DNA from 2 places in the Brevibacterium sp. NPDC056726 genome. Region 1 is predicted to be linked to the other one. Evidence: predicted binding sites of a transcription regulator. Region 1 holds the regulator's gene; the other holds the start of a gene.
The links. The regulator HrcA, encoded in region 1, represses chaperone genes, less so after heat shock. The targets are predictions, from matches to a motif close to TTNGCACTCGNNNNNNNCGAGTGCNAA.
Positions count from the first base shown of each region.

Region 1 (3,234 bases):
CCTCACCGAGGGTGAGCGCGCGACCGGCGACCGCCTCGGCGGCCTGGGGCGAATGGAAGACCGGGAGACTCACCGACCGGCGAACTTCTCACGCATGCGGGAGAACATGCCGCGGGACTCCGTCGTGATCTGGGCCCGCGGGGTCTCCTCGCCGCGCAGCTTCGCGAGCTGGGCGAGCAGCTCCTTCTGCTCATCGTCGATCTTGTCGGGGGTGACGACGTCGACGGTGATGAGGAGGTCGCCGCGGGTCTCGGTGCGCAGGCGGGTCGCGCCGAGGCCCGGGAGCTTGACGACGGTGCCCGACTGCGTGCCGGGTTCGATGTCGAGGTCCTGGACGCCGTCGAAGGTCTCGAACGGGATCCGGGCGCCCAGTGCGGCGGCGGTCATCGGGACGGACACGGCGGCGCGGAGGTTGTCGCCGTCGCGGCGGAACACCTCGTGGCGGGCGACCATGACCTCGACGAAGAGGTCACCGGCGGGTCCGCCGCCGGGGCCGACCTCGCCCTGGGCCGACAGCTGGATGCGGGTGCCGTCGGAGACGCCGGCGGGGATGCGGATCTTCATCGTCCGCTGCTTGCGCACGCGGCCGTCGCCCTGGCAGTTGAGGCAGGGGTGCGGGATGACGGTGCCGTAGCCGTGGCACTGGTTGCACGTCTGGTTCGTCACCATCTGTCCCAGCAGGGTCCGGGTCATCCGCTGGATGCTGCCGGAGCCGTGGCACAGCGAACAGGTCTCGACGGAGGTGCCGTCCTGGGTGCCGGCGCCGTGGCAGGTCTCGCAGACGACGGCAGTGGTGACGTCGAGGTCGACGGTGCCGCCGAAGGCCGCGGTCTGCAGGTCGATGTTGACGCCGACGAGGGCGTCCTTGCCGCGCTGCATGCGCGGGATCGGACCGCCGGCGGAGCCTCCCCCGCCGCCGAAGAACGTCTCGAAGATGTCGCCGAAGCCGCCGAAGCCGCCGGCCGGGAAGCCCTGCCCGTTGTCGCCGCCGCCCATGTCGTAGTTGCGGCGCTTGTCCGGATCGGAGAGGACCTCGTAGGCAAGCGAGATCGACTTGAACTCCTCGTCGTATCCGGGGTTGACGTCGGGGTGGTACTTGCGGGCCAGCTTGAGATAGGACTTCTTGATCTCAGCCGCCGAAGCGTCCTTCGACACTCCGAGTGCTTCGTAGTGATCGGCCACAGAAACTTCTCTTTCCCTGGTGGTGGTGTGTGCGTGTGAGGTGGGTGGGTCGCGCCCGGGCTGCCGGCGGGCCTACCCCTGGTCGAGGGCGGAGGAGACGTATTTGGCAACGGCTCGCACGGCCGAGATCGTCGTCGGATAGTCCATGCGCGTGGGACCGAGGACGGCCAGGCGGGCCGAGGATCCCGCCAGATGACCATATTCGGCGGCGACGACGGATGTCGAGCTGAAGGACTCGTGAGTGTTCTCACGGCCGATGCGCACGCTGATCTCCGCGTGGTCCTCGGCCATCGAGGTGAGCAGCCGGAGCAGCACGACCTGCTCCTCGAAGGCCTCGAGGATCGGGGCCATCTGCTCGCCGAACTCGGAGCCGGAGCGCGCGAGGTTCGCAGTGCCGGCCATGATGATGCGCTCCTCGCGGGTCGCCGCGACGAGGTCGATGACAGCGTCGCGGATGCGATCGAGGACGGGACTGCCCGCCTCGTCATCGGGTCCGGTCGCGGCCGCCGTCGCGCCCACCTCGGCGCCGTGGTCGGCCCCGCGGACGTCTACGCGGGAGAGCTTGGCACCGGCGAATTCGGAGTTGATCCGCTCGCGGAACCGCTGCAGATCGGCGTCATCGACCGCCTCGGCGCTCGTCACGATCTTCTGCTCGACCTGGCCTGCATCGGTGATGAGGACGACGAGGATGCGGCCGGGGGCGAGCCCGACGACCTCGATGTGCTTGATGCGCGCCTGCGAGACCATCGGGTACTGGATGAGCGCGACCTGGTGGGTGAGTCCGGCGAGGACGCGGACCGTGCGGTCGAGCATCCCGTCGAGGTCGACGTCGCCGTCGACGACCTGGAGGATCGCGCGGCGCTCGGCGTGGCTGAGGGGCTTGAACTCGTCGATGCGGTCGACGAACATGCGGTAGCCGAGGTCGGTGGGGATGCGACCGGCCGAGGTGTGGGGCTGGGCGATGTAGCCCTCGGCCTCGAGTTGGGCCATGTCGTTGCGGATCGTCGCCGGTGAGACGCCGAGGGTGTGGCGCTGGACGATCGCCTTCGATCCGACGGGTTCGTTCGTGGCCACGAAGTCTTCGACGATTGCCCGCAGCACCTGCGCGCGCCTGCTGTCGTTCATTCGTCTCCTCCCCGGATTTGGCACTCGAATACTCAGAGTGCCAATTCTACGCCTCTTGATCCGTGATTTCACGTCCGCCCCCTCCTCCCGCCGGGGCGCGCGGATTCCGCGGCGGCCGTCGGCACCCGGCCTGCGTGTCAGCCCGGCCGCGCCGGGGGCGATTCACTAGGCTGGGGCACCGTGAATGCCTTTGATCGCTACGGCTCGGATGTCCTCTCGGGATCCTCGCCGTCCTCGCACCGCCCGAAGAAGTCCCGCCCCGTCGAGGTCGGCCTCGGCATGGTCCTCGAAGACGCGATGAGCGGGTTCGTCGGGGCGGTCATCGGGGCGGAGAAGACCGCGAGCGGCGTCGTCGTCACCCTCGAGGATCGCCGCGGCGGGCGCCGGGCGTTCCCTCTGGGTCCGGGATTCCTCTTCGAAGGCGAGCCCGTCGATCTGCGGCTGCCCAAACGGAAGCCGCAGGCGCCCGGTCGCACCGCCTCGGGGTCGCGGGCCGTCGCCGATGCGAAGGCGCGGGTGGCCAGGGGGTCGCGGATCTGGGTCGAGGGCAAGCACGACGCCGAGCTCGTCGAGAAGATCTGGGGCGATGACCTGCGCATCGAGGGCGTCGTCGTCGAACCGCTCGGCGGGCTCGACGACGTCGCCGACAAGCTCGAGGCCTTCGGTCCCGACCGGCAGCACCGCGTCGGCATCCTCGCCGACCACCTGGTGAAGGGCACCAAGGAGTCGAAGATCGCCGAGGCGGTCCGCGCCGATCCCCGTTACGCCGAGGTCGTCCACATCATCGGTCACCCCTACGTCGACATCTGGCAGGCGGTCAAGCCGCGGGTCGTCGGCATCGACGCATGGCCGACCGTGCCGCGCGGCGAGGATTGGAAGACCGGGATCCTGCGCCGCATCGGCTGGCCGCACGCCGACCACAGGGAC
Region 1 covers NZ_JBHTYZ010000004.1:323,563-326,796, forward strand. Annotated here, with positions in the region: gene ACFQ91_RS10430 (16S rRNA (uracil(1498)-N(3))-methyltransferase) at 1-73, opposite strand, end outside; gene dnaJ (molecular chaperone DnaJ) at 70-1,182, opposite strand; gene hrcA (heat-inducible transcriptional repressor HrcA) at 1,255-2,307, opposite strand; gene ACFQ91_RS10445 (DUF3097 domain-containing protein) at 2,488-3,234, shown strand, end outside.

Region 2 (3,234 bases), on a different contig from region 1:
CACGAATGGCCCGGAACGCAGTGTTCCGGGCCATTCGCGGTGTCCTCGGGCCGACCGGGCCGTCAGGCTGCTCGAGCCTGCGGTGATCCGATCAGCCCGTGAGGGGACGGGTCGGGGAGGTCAGTCCTCGTCCTCGTCGTCCTTCTTCTCGACGACCAGGGTCTCGGTGGTGAGCACCAGGGCCGCGATCGACGCTGCGTTGCGCAGAGCCGAACGGGTGACCTTGACCGGGTCGATGATGCCTGCGGAGATGAGGTCGCCGTAGGAGTCGGTGGCGGCGTTGTATCCCTGGCCGGACTCGAGGTCCTGCACCTTGGAGACGACGACGTAGCCGTCCTGGCCGGCGTTCTCGGCGATCCAGCGCAGGGGCTGGACGATTCCGCGCTTGACGATCTCCACACCGGTGGCACCGTCGTAGTCGAGACCGAAGTCCTTGCCGTCGAGCACCTTGGCGGCGTGGATGAGTGCCGAACCGCCACCGGCGACGACACCTTCCTCGATGGCCGCACGGGTCGCGGACACGGCGTCTTCGACGCGGTGCTTGCGCTCCTTGAGCTCCACCTCGGTGGCGGCGCCGACCTTGATGACCGCAACGCCACCGGAGAGCTTGGCCAAGCGCTCCTGCAGCTTCTCACGATCCCAGTCGGAGTCGGTGTTCTCGATCTCGGAGCGGATCTGGGCGACGCGCCCGGCCACTGCGTCATCGGCACCGGCACCATCGACGATGGTGGTGGTGTCCTTGGTGACGGTGATCGTGCGGGCGTTGCCGAGCTCGTCGAGGGTGACCTGGTCGAGCTTCATGCCCATGTCCGGGGTGACGACCTGACCACCGGTGAGGACGGCGAGGTCCTCGAGGATGGCCTTGCGGCGGTCACCGAAACCGGGAGCCTTGACGGCGCAGACGTTGAGGATGCCGCGCAGCTTGTTGACCACCAGCGTCGACAGCGCTTCGCCCTCGATGTCCTCGGCGATGATGAACAGCGGCTTGCCGGCCTGCTGCACCTTCTCGAGGACGGGCAGGAGCTCCTGGATGTTGGAGATCTTGCCCTGGTTGATGAGGATGAGCGCATCGGACAGGATGGCTTCCTGGCGGTCGGCGTCGGTGACGAAGTGCGGGGACAGGTAGCCCTTGTCGAACTGCATGCCCTCGGTGATCTCCAGCTCCACGTCGGAAGCCTGGGATTCGTCGATGGTGATGACGCCGTCCTTGCCGACCTTGTCGAAGGCATCGGCGATGAGCGAGCCGATCTCCTCGGACTGGGCGGACAGACCGGCCACGTGGGCGATCTCCTCGGAACCGGCGACATCGCGGGAGATGGAGCCGAGTTCGTCCGAGACGGCCTCGACGGCGGTCTCGATGCCGCGCTTGAGCGCGCCGGGGGCGGCACCTGCGGCGACATTGCGCAGACCTTCGTTGACGAAGGCCTGAGCCAGGACGGTCGCGGTGGTGGTTCCGTCACCGGCGATGTCGTTGGTCTTGGTGGCGACTTCCTTGGCCAGCTGTGCGCCGAGGTTCTCGTAGGGATCGTCGAGCTCGACCTCACGCGCGATGGTGACACCATCGTTCGTGATCGTGGGGGCGCCCCACTTCTTGTCGAGAACGACGTTGCGTCCGCGGGGTCCCAGGGTCACCTTGACGGTGTCAGCGAGAGTGTTGACACCCTTTTCGAGTGAACGACGGGCCTCGTCGTTGAATTCCAGATTCTTAGGCATTCGTCCTCCTGTTCTCTAAGCGTTGTTCAGGTGGATTCAGCCGATGACGGCGAGCACGTCGCGCGCCGAGAGAACGAGGTACTCTTCGCCGGCGTACTTGACTTCGGTGCCGCCGTACTTCGAGTAGATGACCTTGTCGCCGACAGCGACGTCGACGGGAACGCGGTTGCCGTTGTCAGCAACGCGGCCGGGGCCCACTGCGACGACTTCGCCTTCCTGCGGCTTCTCCTTGGCGGTATCGGGAATGACCAGACCGCTGGCAGTGGTCTGCTCGGCTTCGACCTGACGGATGACGATCCGATCTTCGAGTGGCTTGATGGAGACCGACATATCGGGCTCTCTCCCTTCGCTGGGTGAATAACTTGCGTGAAGTCAGACGGCGGCGGCTGCCTGAGGAACCTCTCGTCGTCGCGGGTGCCGAGGAGTTCGACCGTCTTCATGAAACTGGCACTCACTGAGCGTCAGTGCTAATTCGACTCTATGACTCCTTTAGCACTCGGTCAACTCGAGTGCCAAAGAATTGTCACGCTCTCGGCGAAAGCTCAGGGTGAGGGGAAGGCCGCTTGGCGTCGGGGCGGGGAGGCCGCCTCGGCGAGGGTGCCGACGCAGGCGGAACGGGCACGCCCGGTGGCCGCGGTGGACCGCCTCGGCGAGGGCCCGGACGGACACGCTTCGGCGGGGATGCGGAAGAGGGACCCCGGAATCTTCCGGAGTCCCTCTTCTGCCATTCAGCTGTTCTGCTCGCGCAACCGCCCTGCTCAGGCCGCCGCGCTCAGCGCGTTACTGCTCAGACGAGGCAGGTCACGCGCAGGCCCACTGGCCCCAGCCGGCCTTCGCCTGCAGCTTCTTCGCACGGTCGAACTGCTCCTGCGGGCTGGCGTCGATCGGGTTGCCCGATCCGCCGACGCTGCGCCAGGTGGCGAGCTTGAACTGGAAGAGTCCGAAGTGCGCGTTGTTCTGCTTGTTGACCGCGCGGGGGTTGAAGTTCGATTCGCACTTGGCGACCTGGTACCACTTCGAGCCGGGTCCGCCGAGCATCGCCTTGATCTCCTCGGTCGACATCGAACCGCCGCCACTGGAGCCCGAACCCGAGTCGCCGGAGTCGCTGCCGCCGGAGCCGGAGTCACCGGAGTCGCTGCCACCGGAGCCGGAACCGGAGTCGTCCTTCGGCGCCGGGGCTTCCTTCTTCTTCGTGCCCTCGACGACGACCTTGGCCTGCGGTTCGGAGAGGACCTTCTCGCCCTTCTTCTCCTTCTCGACCTCGTCGCCGTTGATGGTCTTGACCGCGTACTCGACTTCCTTCTCACCGGCCTTGCCCTTGTCCTCGACCTTCGTCTCGCCGACGTAGAGCGAGTCCGACTTCTTGGTCTGGGTCTCGGGCTTGATGTCTTCCTTCTCCTTGACGGTCTTGTTCTCCACCCGGTTGACGGTGAGAACCTGGCCGTCGGTGACCGATGCGCTCATCGGCACGGAGAGGAAGTCGTCCTTGCCGAGTTCGACCTTCGCCTCGCTGAGGGCGTC
Region 2 covers NZ_JBHTYZ010000001.1:108,697-111,930, forward strand. Annotated here, with positions in the region: gene groL (chaperonin GroEL) at 121-1,713, opposite strand; gene groES (co-chaperone GroES) at 1,750-2,043, opposite strand; gene ACFQ91_RS00510 (resuscitation-promoting factor) at 2,515-3,234, opposite strand, start outside.
Region 2: groES (co-chaperone GroES) is a predicted target of HrcA. The motif match lies at 2,203-2,229, and genes of this name have one in related genera.